Regions from separate parts of the Amycolatopsis sp. NPDC003865 genome, predicted to be linked through region 3. Evidence: riboswitches for the same ligand, from Rfam matches in the RefSeq annotation. Region 3 holds a riboswitch; each other region holds the start of a gene.
What was found. Region 3 has a riboswitch for S-adenosylmethionine ahead of ACWEVP_RS24005 (aminotransferase class V-fold PLP-dependent enzyme). Riboswitches for the same ligand answer to the same signal wherever they lie in the genome.
Positions count from the first base shown of each region.

Region 1: another riboswitch for S-adenosylmethionine. It lies ahead of ACWEVP_RS35490 (methionine ABC transporter ATP-binding protein); the one in region 3 lies ahead of ACWEVP_RS24005 (aminotransferase class V-fold PLP-dependent enzyme).
Region 2: another riboswitch for S-adenosylmethionine. It lies ahead of thrC (threonine synthase); the one in region 3 lies ahead of ACWEVP_RS24005 (aminotransferase class V-fold PLP-dependent enzyme).

Region 1 covers NZ_JBSGJA010000018.1:183,633-187,903, forward strand. Annotated here, with positions in the region: gene ACWEVP_RS35480 (transglycosylase family protein) at 1-1,047, shown strand, start outside; gene rsmA (16S rRNA (adenine(1518)-N(6)/adenine(1519)-N(6))-dimethyltransferase RsmA) at 1,165-2,001, shown strand; SAM riboswitch class I at 2,140-2,230, shown strand; gene ACWEVP_RS35490 (methionine ABC transporter ATP-binding protein) at 2,440-3,450, shown strand; gene ACWEVP_RS35495 (4-(cytidine 5'-diphospho)-2-C-methyl-D-erythritol kinase) at 3,521-4,271, shown strand, end outside.
Region 2 covers NZ_JBSGJA010000005.1:139,055-143,325, forward strand. Annotated here, with positions in the region: gene ACWEVP_RS14790 (DMT family transporter) at 1-735, opposite strand, end outside; gene rpsT (30S ribosomal protein S20) at 1,060-1,320, shown strand; gene holA (DNA polymerase III subunit delta) at 1,375-2,349, opposite strand; SAM riboswitch class I at 2,486-2,619, shown strand; gene thrC (threonine synthase) at 2,633-3,898, shown strand; gene ACWEVP_RS14810 (DUF4231 domain-containing protein) at 4,014-4,271, shown strand, end outside.
Region 3 covers NZ_JBSGJA010000010.1:102,821-107,091, reverse strand. Annotated here, with positions in the region: gene ACWEVP_RS24015 (potassium/proton antiporter) at 1-1,232, shown strand, start outside; gene ACWEVP_RS24010 (M23 family metallopeptidase) at 1,569-2,165, shown strand; SAM riboswitch class IV at 2,248-2,362, shown strand; gene ACWEVP_RS24005 (aminotransferase class V-fold PLP-dependent enzyme) at 2,400-3,746, shown strand; gene ACWEVP_RS24000 (hypothetical protein) at 3,763-4,271, shown strand, end outside.

The DNA.
Region 1 (4,271 bases), on a different contig from region 3:
GGCGGCGCGGCCGCGCTGGCGATGAACAAGAGCATCACCGTCGACGTCGACGGCCAGCAGACCACCGTGCACTCGTTCGGCGACACCGTCGGCGAGGTGCTGGAGGACGCCGGCCTGTCCGTGGGCGCGCACGACTCGCTCTCCCCCTCCCCACAGGCGGAGGTCGGCGACGGCGGCGTCATCAAGCTCGAGCGCGGCCGCCAGCTGAAGATGATCGTCGATGGCGCGGAGCACACCTCCTGGGTCCGCGCCACCCACCTCGGTGACGCCCTGGGCCAGCTCGGCATGACCGAGCTGGACAAGCCCGGCACGTGGATGTCGATGCCGAAGGACGGCGAGCTGCCCCTGCAGGGCGCCACCGTCGAGATCAAGACCCTGAAGAACATCACCCTGTACGACGGCGCCAACGCGCCGAAGCAGGTGAAGACGACCGCGGTCACGACGAAGGAGTTCCTGGGCGAGTACAAGCTCACCCTGGGCCCGGAGGACCAGGCCGAGGGCGGCCTGGACGTCAAGCTGACCGACGGCGCCGAGGTGCACATCAGCCGCACCGGCGTCTCGACGGTCGTCCAGAAGGAGAGCATCGACCCGCCCGAGCAGCGCGTCGACGACCCGGACCTCGCCAAGGGCAAGACCTCGGTCGAGGACCCGGGCACGCCGGGCGAGAAGATGGTGACCTACAAGGTCACGCAGAAGAACGGCAAAGAGGTCTCCCGCGAGAGCATCTCCGAGCAGGTCATCACCCAGCCGAAGCCGAAGATCATCCACGTCGGCACCAAGCAGGCCCCGACGCCGGCGATCGGCGACGGCTCGGCGTGGGACCGCATCGCGCAGTGCGAGTCGGGCGGCAACTGGGCCATCAACACGGGCAACGGCTACTACGGCGGCCTCCAGTTCGACAAGCGCACGTGGGACGCCTACGGCGGCGACGCGTACGCGGCGTACCCGAACCAGGCGTCGCGCGAGCAGCAGATCGCGATCGCGGAGAAGGTCCGCGACGCCCGTGGCGGCTACAGCGCCTGGCCGGTCTGCGGCAAGAAGGCCTGAGAGCTTTTCCGAACGGCCCTCACCTCGACGAGGTGGGGGCCGTTCGCGTTCCTGGGTCTGCCACGACGACTTGCACCGAGCGGAAGCCCGCCGGACCACGATCGGTAAGCTCGTCCGGTGGTTGAACTGCTGGGACCGGCCGAAATCCGCGGGCTGGCGGCCGAACTCGACGTGCGGCCGACCAAGAAGCTCGGGCAGAACTTCGTGCACGATCCCAACACCGTCCGGCGGATCGTCGAGCTGGCCGGCGTCGCCGAAGACGACGTCGTCCTCGAGGTCGGGCCCGGGCTCGGCTCGCTGACCCTCGGCCTGCTCGCCACCGGTGCGCACGTCGTCGCCGTCGAGATCGATCCCAAGCTCGCCGAACGGCTCCCCAAGACCGTCGCCGAGCGGGGGCCCGAGGCCGCGGGCCGGCTGACCGTCGTCGGGGCCGATGCCCTCCGCGTCACCCGCGAGGAACTGGGCGAGCCGACCGCGCTCGTCGCCAACCTGCCCTACAACGTCGCCGTCCCCGTCGTGCTGCATCTGCTCGCCGAAGTGCCCTCGCTCGCCAAGGGTCTCGTCATGGTCCAGACCGAGGTCGCCGACCGGATGGCCGCCGGACCCGGCAGCCGGATCTACGGCGTCCCCAGCGTCAAGCTCGCCTGGTACGGCCCGGCGCGCAAGGTCGCCGCCGTGCCGCGCTCGGTGTTCTGGCCGGTGCCCAACGTCGACTCGGCGCTCGTCGCCTTCGAGCGCGGTGACGCTCCGGCGTCGGACGACCGCGATCGGCTCTTCGGCCTCGTCGACGCCGCCTTCTCGCAACGCCGGAAGACCCTCCGCGCCGCGCTCGCGGGCTGGGCGGGCTCCGCCGAGCGCGCGGGGGAGCTGCTCACGGCCGCCGGGATCGATCCGAAGACCCGCGGTGAACAACTGGACGTGCACGACTTCGCCCGGATCGCCGCCGTCCGTTAGCAGGTCCACAGTGGAAGTCGACGCCGGTCGGCGAAAAGCACGCCTCTTGCCGTGCCATGTCGCGATTCGGACACCTCCAGTCGTGTGATCTGGGCCGACGGGCTTGCGTTCGCTCCTCGGGATCGGTTTTACTCAGTACGTCCATCCCGAGCGACTGAGAGACCTGGCTCGCCGAAGTCGCAGCAACCACCCTCCGCAGGGCAGGTGCTACCGCCAGGACCGATGGAGGCCGTTTCCGATGAAGAGGGTAGCCCGCCCCCTGCTCCTGACCAGGCGTCGCGTTGTCGACGAAGGCCGCCGCTCCGTGACCGCATGTCGACGCTCCCACTGAGCTCGTCGTAGCCGGTCCACCTCTTCTTCACGCACCGTCCACTTAGGACGACTTTCGCTTGCGGCCGGGTGCCGCGCGCCGCGCGCACCCCGTTTTCTGGAGCCTTCGTGATCACCGTCGAAAACCTGTCCAAATCCTTTGCCACCAACGGAAATTCGGTCCTCGCCCTGCGCGACGTGAGCGTCGACGTCCAGGCGGGCTCGCTGTTCGGCGTGGTCGGTCCCGCCGGGTCCGGCAAGTCCGTCCTCGCCCGCTGCATCGCGCTGCAGGAGCGGCCCGACCGCGGTGTCGTCCGGCTCGACGGCCTCAACACCGGCACCCTCGACGGCCGCCGCCTGCGCGAGATCCGCCGCCAGCTCGGCGTCGTCTCGACCAAGCCGGAGCTGATCGCCGAGCGCACCATCGCCGGCAACATCGCCTCCCCGCTCGAGCAGCTCGGCGTCGACGGCCCGCAGCGCCGCAGCCGGGTCGGCTCGCTGCTCGACCTGGTCGGCCTGACGCAGCGCGCGACGCAGCGTCCCGGCGAGCTGTCGGAGGGTCAGCTCCGCCGCGTCGCGGTCGCCAAGGCCCTCGCGGCGGCGCCCGCCGTGCTGCTCGCCGACGACCCGACGGCCGGCGTCGACCCGGAGGAGGCCGGTTCGGTCCTCGCCGTGCTCGACCGCGCCCGCTCCGAGCTGGGCACCACGGTTGTCATCACGACGCCGGACGCCGGCGTGGTCCGCCGGGTCTGCGACGACGTCGCGGTGCTCGAGGACGGCACAGTCGTCGAGCGCGGCACGGTGCTCGACCTGATCTCGAACCCGGCCAGCCGCACCGCGCAGGCGCTGCTGCCCGCCATCGAGACCACGCGCTCGCAGGCGTCGCGCTACGACCGCTCGGTCGACGTCGTGCTGGTCGGCTTCGCGTCGGTCGGCGCGCTGCTGCCCGAGGCGGCGGGCCGCTTCGACGTCGAGTTCGCCACCATCGGCGGCGGCCTGACCCGGATCGGCGACACCCCGGTCGGCCGCTTCCGCCTGGGTGTCCGCGGCGAGCGCGCCGACGCGGCCCTGGCCTGGGTCGCCGAGCGCGGCGGCCACGTGACGCACACCGCTCGCGGCCCCCAGGGCGTCGCGGCCTGACCCGAACCCCGAGAACGCCCCGATGCGCATGGCGCATCGGGGCGTTTTCGCGGGCACGTAGGCTGGTCGGGTGCTCGCCGTAGTTCCGCCCCCAGTCACCGTCCGGGTTCCGGCCAAGGTCAACCTGCACCTGGCGGTCGACGACCTGCGCGAAGACGGTTACCACGAGCTGGTGACCGTCTTCCAGGCGCTGTCGCTGACCGACGAGGTGACCGTCGCGGTCACCGAAGAGCCCGGCATCGAGGTCTACGGCGAGGGGGAGGGCTCGGTCCCGACCGGCCCCGAAAACCTGGCCTGGCGCGCGGTCGAAGCGCTGTCCGCGCACGTCGGGCGCTCCGGCGACCCGAAGGTCCGGGTGGTGCTGCGCAAGGGCATCCCGGTCGCGGGCGGCATGGCGGGCGGCAGTGCCGACGCGGCCGCGACCCTGGTCGGGCTGGCGAGCCTGTGGAACCTCGACGTCACGCGCGACGAACTCGCCGAAATCGCCGCCGGCCTGGGCAGCGACGTCCCGTTCGCGCTCTACGGCGGCACCGCGCTGGGCACCGGGCGCGGAGAGCGGCTCGTCCCGGTGCTCTCCCGGCACACCTTCCACTGGGTGCTCGCCTTCGACGAGCAGGGCCTGTCGACGCCGAAGGTGTTCGGCGAGCTCGACCGGCTGCGCGCGGACGGCAACCCGCCGCGGATCGGCTCGCACACCCCGGTCGTCGAGGCGCTGGCATCGGGTGACCCGCGGCAGCTGGCGCTGCTGCTGGGCAACGACCTCCAGGCGGCGGCGGTGTCGCTGCGGCCGGGCCTGCGCCGCACGCTGCGCGCGGGCGTCA
Region 2 (4,271 bases), on a different contig from region 3:
CGGCGCGACCAGGCTGACCGGCGCCATCGTGAGGGCGAACAGCACGAGGATGTAGGCGACCGGCGACAGCACGGCGACCACCAGCACCTCCCGGCGCTGCTCGCGCCAGACGCGGCGGACTTCGGCGCGGCCGGCCAGCGCGCCGGGCACGAGCATCGCGCTCTGCAGGATCGAGCCGAGGCCGAAGTAGACGACCGGCGGCACACCGAGGCCGGTCACGGAGTGCGCGTCCCAGAGCGTGTAGCCGGCGATGGTGGCGCCGGTCAGCAGGCCGTAGCGGATCCCCGCCTTGACCGCCCGTGCGTCGTCCGCCTGGCGGCCGGTGCTGATCACCAGCACGCCGGCGATGACCAGGAACGCGCCGACCAGGCCGAGGACGCCGGGCCGTTCGCCGAGCACGAGGACGGCGGCCAGCACCGACAGCAGCGGCCCGGTGCCCCGCGCGACGGGATAGACGACGGAGAGGTCCCCGACCCGGTACCCGCGTTGCAGGACGACGCCGTAGGCGACGTGCAGCACCGACGTCACCACGGCGGCGAGCAGCCAGCTCCACTGTGGACGTGCGGGCTCGACGACCAGCAGCACGACGGTCACCGGCAGCAGGAAGACGGCGGAAACCGTGTAGTAGAGCCAGACGAACTGGGTACCGCCGGAGGAGATCCGCTTGGCGGCGAGGTTCCACGCGGCGTGCACGACGGCGGCGACGAGGACGAGGGACAGAGCGGTGGCGTTCACGGGACCCCTTCGGGTTTTCGCGCGCGCGAAAACCGGGTCCTCCAGGCTTTTGCCCCGTCAGATGAACGACCGGCCGTCCGGGCCCGCCGATGGTGCCGCTCGGACCAGGCCCGCCGGCCCTGGTTGTGTGTCGGCTGCGCGGGCCGGCGACGGAACCCTAGGCACTGCCGTCACCCACCGTACTCCCGGTGCCGGACGCCCGCGGCCCGGCTGTTAAAGTGGTCGCTCGCTGCCCGTGCGGCATTCCGTCATGGAGGAAACCCGCTTTCCGCGGGGCCACTTCAGCGCGGCGGCGATCTCACCGAGTGAAACAGGAGTTGCCCTATGGCCAACATCAAGTCGCAGATCAAGCGCATCACGACGAACGAGAAGGCGCGTCAGCGCAACCAGGCGATCCGGTCCTCGGTGAAGACCGCGATCCGCAAGGTCCGCGAAGCCGCCGAGGCCGGCGACAAGGCCAAGGCCGTCGAGCTGCAGCGCGACGCCGCCCAGAAGCTGGACAAGGCCGTCTCGAAGGGCGTCATCCACGCCAACCAGGCCGCCAACAAGAAGTCGGCGCTGGCGAAGCGCGTCAACGCGCTCTGAAGCTGATTTCTGGGAAAGCCCCGGCTCCGGCCGGGGCTTTCTTCATGCCCGGGGTCAGCCCTTGGCGGCCGCCACTTCGAGGACGGCGCGCTCGAGCGCGTAGCCCGGGTCGGCCGCCACGCCCTTGACCTCGGCGTTCAGGCGCGCGACCACGCGCATCGCCGTGGCCAGGCCGTCCTGGTTCCAGCCCCGCGACTGCCCCTGGGCCTTGCGGATCTTCCACGGCGGCATGCCCAGCTCGCCGGCCATCTGGTTCGGGTTGCCGCGGCCCGCGCCCGACACCCGGGCGATCGTGCGGACGGCGTCGGCCAGCGCGTCCGCCACCAGGACGTGCGGGACGCCCAGCTGCATCGCCCAGCGCAGCGACTCCAGCGCCGCCGACCGGTCGCCGCTGACCGCCTTCTCCGCGACCGCGAAGCCCGTCACGTCGGCGCGGCCGCGGTGGTACCGGCGGACGGCGTCGGCGTCGACCGTCCCGCCCGTGTCGGCGACCAGCTGACTGGCCGCCGAGGAGAGTTCGCGCAGGTCGGAGCCCACCGCGTCGATCAGCGCAGCCACCCCCGCCGGGTCGATCTTGCCGCCCGCGCGGCGCACCTCGTGCCGCACGAACTGCTCGCGCTCGGCCGGCTTGGTCAGCTTCGGGCACTCCGTGACCTCGGCGCCGGCCTTCTTCAGCGCCGCGGGGAGCGACTTGCCCGCCTTGCTGCGGCCGCCGCCGGTGTGCACGACGACCAGCACGACACCGTCCGCCGGGTCCTTCAGGTAGGAAGCCACGGCGTCGGCCAGCTCCTGCGAGATGTCCTGCGCCGACTCGAGGACGATCACCCGGCCTTCGCTGAACAGCGACGGGCTGACGAGTTCGGCCAGCTCAGGTGCTGTGAGATCCGACACCCGGACCCGCGTCAGCTCGGCCGTGGCGTCGATCGCCCTGGCCGCGGCGAGCGTCTCGCGGACGGCCCGTTCGATCAGCAGTTCTTCCTCGCCGAGCACCAGGTGCAGCGGGGCGGGGGCGGTGGCTTGCGCGGTCACCCGAGGATCCTCTCACTTGCGGTGTTGTGCGCCCGCTCCGGTGATGTGCGGCAACCGGCGTGGCACGGCGTGAGCGCGATGTCGTACGGTGTCCACGAGGCGGCGCGCCGATCGGCGCGCACCGACAACCGAATACCGCTCATCCAGAGGGGCAGAGGGAACGGCCCGACGAAGCCCCGGCAACCGGCGTACAGCCTGTCATCCCGCGATCGCGGGGTAGCTGACGACCACGGTGCCAATTCCGGCCCGCTTCGGCGGGGCAGATGAGGAAAGGAACCTCGCGATGACCGCAACCCTCGGCACGACCTCCACCACGAAGACCCCGGATCTCGGTCCCGCCGTCGAACTGGTGTCGAAGGAAGAGGGTCACCGGCAGCCGCTCGCCCCGGAATTCGTCTCCGCCGAGGACTTCTCGCCGCTCGAGGTCGCTTACGACTTCGGCCGCGTCCGCCGCGAGGACATCGAGGCCGGCCCCAAGAACATCTGGCGCTACAAGAAGCTCCTCCCGGTTCCGTCCAACGTCGAAGAGATCCCGAACACCGAGCCCGGCGCGACCCGGCTGGTCCGCGCCGACCGCCTCGCCAAGGAACTCGGCCTCAAGCGCGTGTGGGTCAAGGACGACACCGGCAACCCGACGCACTCGTTCAAGGACCGCGTCGTCGCCGTCGCGCTGGCCGCGGCCCGCGAGTTCGGCTTCGAGGTGCTGGCGTGTCCCTCGACCGGCAACCTGGCCAACGCGACGGCCGCCGCCGCGGCCCGCGCCGGCTGGCGGTCGGTCGTGCTGATCCCCAAGACCCTCGAGCGCGCCAAGATCCTCACCACCGCGGTGTACGACGGCGACCTGATCGCCGTCGACGGCAACTACGACGACGTCAACCGCCTCGCCACCGAGCTGGCCGGTGAGCACCCGAAGTGGGCGTTCGTGAACGTGAACGTCCGGCCGTACTACTCGGAGGGCTCGAAGACGCTCGCCTTCGAGGTCGCCGAGCAGCTCGGCTGGCGCATCCCGCCGCAGATCGTCGTGCCGATCGCTTCCGGTTCGCAGCTGACGAAGGTGGACAAGGGTTTCCGCGAGCTGGGCCAGCTCGGTCTCGTGGACGCCAGCCCGTACAAGGTGTTCGGCGCACAGGCGACCGGCTGCTCGCCGGTGTCGGCCGCGTTCCGCGCCGGCCAGGACGTGGTCCAGCCGGTGAGGCCGGACACGATCGCCCGCTCGCTGGCGATCGGCAACCCGGCCGACGGCCCGTACGTCCTCGACATCGTCAACCGCACCGGCGGCGCGATCGAGGACGTCACCGACGAGGAGGTCGTCGAGGGCATCCGGCTGCTGGCCCGCACCGAGGGCATCTTCACCGAGACCGCCGGCGGGGTCACCGTGGCGACGGCGAAGAAGCTGGTGGAGACGGGCAAGCTCGACCCGGACGCCGAGACGGTCCTCCTGATCACCGGCGACGGCCTCAAGACCCTCGACGCGGTCGAGAACCACATCGGCCCGAAGGCGACCGTGCCGCCGTCGGCCGCCGCGGTGAACGAGGCGCTCGGCTACTGACGTCCCCGCCGGGGCGGGCCACGCGGCTCGCCCCGGCGAGTACCTCCTTTCGCGTTTCCCCGGACCGATAAGGTCGGCACCCGCCAGGTGTCGGCTCGGTCCGGGAGGGTTCGGAATGCGGAATCTCGGCAAGCACTGGATGGTCACCGCCGAACGCGACGGCCAGGCCTTGCCGATGACGGTCGTCGCGAAGTGGCGCTGGTACAAGAAGGGCGCCCGGCGAGACCGCCTGCGGTACGGCGTGGTGGAGGTCATCGCCCTCACCGGCTCGGCCGCGATCCCGGTGGCCGCGACCGCCCACCTCGACTCGGTCGTCATCGCTGCGCTCGGCGCCGTCGTGCTGGTCGCCACCGGCATCCGGACGACGTTCGGC
Region 3 (4,271 bases):
AACCCGCGCTGGGACTGGGAATCGTACTGTCCACAGTGGCCGTCGTGGTGAGCATCGCGGTCACCGGCGCGGCGCTGCACTTCCTGCTCGGCCTCGACTGGCGGTTCGCCCTGCTGTGGGGTGCGGTGCTCGCCTCGACCGACGCGGCGGCGGTCTTCTCGGTGCTGCGCACGGCCGGCATCGGCAAGCGCCTGGTCGGGGCGCTGGAGCTGGAGTCCGGCATCAACGACGCGCCGGCGTACATTGCGGTCGTCGTGCTGGCCGAAGGCACCACTGTGGACTGGACGCTGCCGCTGCTGGTGGTCTACGAACTGGGCGCGGGCCTGGCGATCGGGCTCGGCTTCGGCTGGCTCGGCGGGATCGCGCTGCGCCGGGCGGCGTTGCCGGCGACCGGGCTCTACCCGCTCGCGACGGTCGCGGTCTGCGTGGTGGCGTACTCGTCCGGGCAGCTGGCGCACGCGTCCGGGCTGCTCGCGACCTACGTCGCCGCGCTGGTGCTGGGCAATTCGCGGCTGCCGCACCGGTCGGACACGCTGTCGTTCGCCGAGGGGCTCGGCTGGCTGGCGCAGATCGGGCTGTTCGTGCTGCTCGGGCTGTTCGCGTCGCCGAGCCGGCTGTTCGAGACGCTGGTCCCGGGCCTGGTCGCCGGCGCCGTCGTGCTGTTGCTGGCCCGGCCGATCTCGGTGGTGCTGTCGGTGCTGCCGTTCCGGTTGCCGTGGCGGGAGCAGGCGTTCCTGTCGTGGGCCGGGCTGCGCGGCGCGGTGCCGATCGTGCTGGCGATGATCCCGCTGTCGCAGGGGCTGCCGGGCGCGCAACGGCTGGTCGACGCGGTGTTCGTGCTGGTGATCGTGCTGACGCTGGTCCAGGGCGCGACGCTCGGGCCCCTCGGGCGCAAGCTCGGGCTGGCGAAGAAGTCCGAGGCGCACGAGGTCGAGGTCGACTCCGCACCGCTGGACGAGCTGGGCGCCGAGCTGCTGCAGGTCCGCATCCAGCCGGGGTCGAAGCTGCACGGCGTGTACCTGTCGGAGCTGCGCCTCCCGACGGGCGCGACGGTCAGCTTGGTGGTCCGCGAGGGCGCCGGCTTCACCCCGCAGAAGACGAGCCGGCTGCAGGAGAACGACCAGCTGCTGGTGGTGACGACAACGACGGTCCGCGACGCGGTCGAGCGCCGGTTGCGCGCGGTGGACCGAGCCGGCCGGCTGGCCCGGTGGCGGGGCGAGTCGGGGCGGTAACCCGCTTCCGGCGGTGGCCGCGCGAGCCGGGCGGCAACCCGTTCGTGGTCGCGGCCGGTCCGATTCAACGGCAGCTCGGGGCGGGCGAGCGCCCTGCCTGTTCTCGAGTGCCCCACCTGCGCCGGCACTGTCGGCGCGCCCGGCAATCCCCGCCCGCAGCCGCCTGAACCCTGCGTTGTCCGGTCTCTGTCCACTCTCCGGGCCGACGTGGTGATCTTTTCTCGCCAGGGTGATCTTTCGCGTCCGGAACCTTCCCCGGGATCCGCCTTTTGGCCTACTCTGTGCCCGATCGAGTTAGTTCGAATGGGTGAGCATTAGGTCAAAGGGGTACGCACGGTGACAAAACTTCGCAGGACCGCCCTCGCCCTCGTGATGACCGTGGTCCTCGGCCTGCTCGCCACCCCGGCCGCGATCGCGGAAGTGGCACCGTTCCCGGCCCTCGCCCTCCCGTTCAAGGCCGGCCAGCAGGTCTACTCGGCCGGCATCCATTCCGACGACGGCAGCACCGGCGTCGAGAACGCCATCGACTTCAGCCCGGCCGACCGGACCGTGCGCGCGCCGCTGGCCGGGACCGTGCACCTGCGGCACTGCGCCGGCGGGGACTGGGTCACCGTCGACCACGCCGGCGGCTGGCGGACCGGCTACTATCACCTGGAGGCCATCGCGGTCACCGACGGTGAGCACGTCGACGCCGGAGCCGTCCTCGGTTCGACCGGCAACGCGCTCCCGTGCGGCGGCACCAGCACCGGCGCCCACGTGCACTTCACGCTCTGGACCGTGCGCGGGGATGTCCAATCCGCCGAGCCCGTCGACGGCAAGACCCTCGGCGGCTGGCGCTTCACCGCCGGAGCCGGGCAGTACGCGGGCACCGCGACCCACCTCGCGGACAACACCGTGACGCAGCTCCCCGGCCATTTCCGGGCGAAGCTCTGACCGCTCACGGTGTGTGAGCGGCGTCTCAGAATGTGAGGCGGGGGTTGGCCGCCGGCCGCGTTCTCGGTTACCTTCTGGCTCAGGTCATGAGTGCCAGCGCGAAGCCCCGGCTTGCTGGCCGGCAACCCTCCTACCGCGGTGGGGTGCCCCGGGTGAAGACCGGGCCGGTCGCGCCGTGCGACGGGCAAGCGCGGGCCCCTCGCCGGGGTCCCCCGGACCGCCGAGGAGGCACCGATGACTCTCGCCATCGACCGCACCAGCACGATCACCCCGCTCGAAACCGTTGCCGCGCAAGCCATCCCGACCGTCGCCGGCGCCGCGCTGCGCGTCCCGCTGGTCACCGGCGAGACCATCGGCTACGCCAACCTCGACCACGCCGCGAGCGCCCCCAGTCTCGACGCCGTCCGCGCGAAGGTCGACGAGTTCCTGCCCTGGTACGCCAGCGTCCACCGCGGTGCCGGCTTCGCGTCCCAGGTCTCCACCAAGCTCTACGAGCGCACCCGCGACGTCCTGCGCCGCTTCGTCGACGCCCGGCGGACCGACACCGTCGTGTTCACCCGCAACACCACCGATTCCTTCAACCTCCTCGCCCGCAGCCTGCCCCGGCACACCACGGTGATCGTCTTCGACACCGAGCACCACGCCGCGCTGCTGCCGTGGCAGGGCCCGAACGTCCGGCGGATCCCGACCCCGCGCACCCGCCTCGCCGCGGTGTCCGCTGTGGACGAAGCGCTCGCGGATGCCCCGCAGGGACCGCGATTGGTCGTCGTCACCGGAGCGTCCAATGTGACCGGTGAGCTGCTCCCCGTCGCCGAGATCGCGGCCGTCGCGCGCAAGCACGGCGCGCGCATCGCGCTCGACGCCGCCCAGCTCGCCCCGCACCGCCGCGTCTCGATCAAGGAACTGGACGTCGACTACGTCGCACTGTCCGGCCACAAGCTCTACGCGCCCTTCGGCGCCGGCGCGCTGATCGGCCGCGCCGACTGGCTGCGCGCCGCCCGGCCCTACCTCGCCGGTGGCGGCGCGACCAAGCTCGTCACCGAGGACGCCGTCGTCTGGAACACCGGGCCCGAGCGCCACGAAGCCGGTTCGCCCAACACCGTCGGCGTGTACGCGCTCGGCGTCGCGTGCGAAACCCTGTCCGAAAACTGGGCCGCGATCGCCCACCACGAGCAGGCCCTGCTGACCCGGCTGCGCAAGGGGCTCGAAGGCATCCCGGGCTGCGCCGAACTGCGACTGTTCGACGCGCCGGTCGACCGCGTCGGCACGGTCAGCTTCGTCGTCGACGGCTTCGACCCGGGCTGGCTCGCCGCGGTGCTGTCGGCCGAGTACGGCATCGGTGTCCGCGACGGCGCTTTCTGCGCCCACATCGCGGCCGAGCGCCTCATCGGCACCACGGGGGGCACCGGCCGGCAGGCGATCCGCGTCAGCCTCGGCCTGGGCAGCACCGAGGAGCACGTCGACCGGGTGGTCCGGGCGCTGCGCCAGATCGTCGCGCGCGGGGCCCGCTGGGAGTACGCGAAGGTGGACGGCCGCTGGGCCCCGGCCGGCGACCCGCGGGAGCTGCCGCCGTTCTGCTGAGCGCTAGCCTGGGCCGATGGGGAGACGGCGGCGTTCCTGGTTCCCGTTGGCCGCGCTGGGGTTCGCCCAGCTCGTGATGGTGGCGGTCGCGCTGGTCCCGGCGGACGGCATCGGCCGGTTCGCCGGCCTCCAGGCGCTGCCGATGACCCGCGAGAACCGGATGCTGGTGGGCACCGGTGGCCTCGGCGGCACGGGCCTGCCCGACAACCAGCTCTCGGGCGTCGCGATCGCCACCGCGACCGACGTGGTCCCGTCGGCGACGCTCGGCTGGCTCACCGGCCTCGCCTGCGTGGTGCTCGCCGTGGCCGGCTGGTACTGGCTGTCGCTGCGCCGGGCCGGCACGCCGCCGCGGCCCGTCCGGTTCGTGCTGGGCACCCTGGGCGCGCTGGTGGCCGTCCCGCTGCTCGACCTGGTCGGCGCCCTCGAGCTGCGGCTGCCCGGGGACGTGCGCGGTCCGCTCCTGGCCGCGCTGGGCCTGCTGGTGCTGGCCGCGTACGAGCGCAGCTGGTTCGTGGTGGCGGTCGC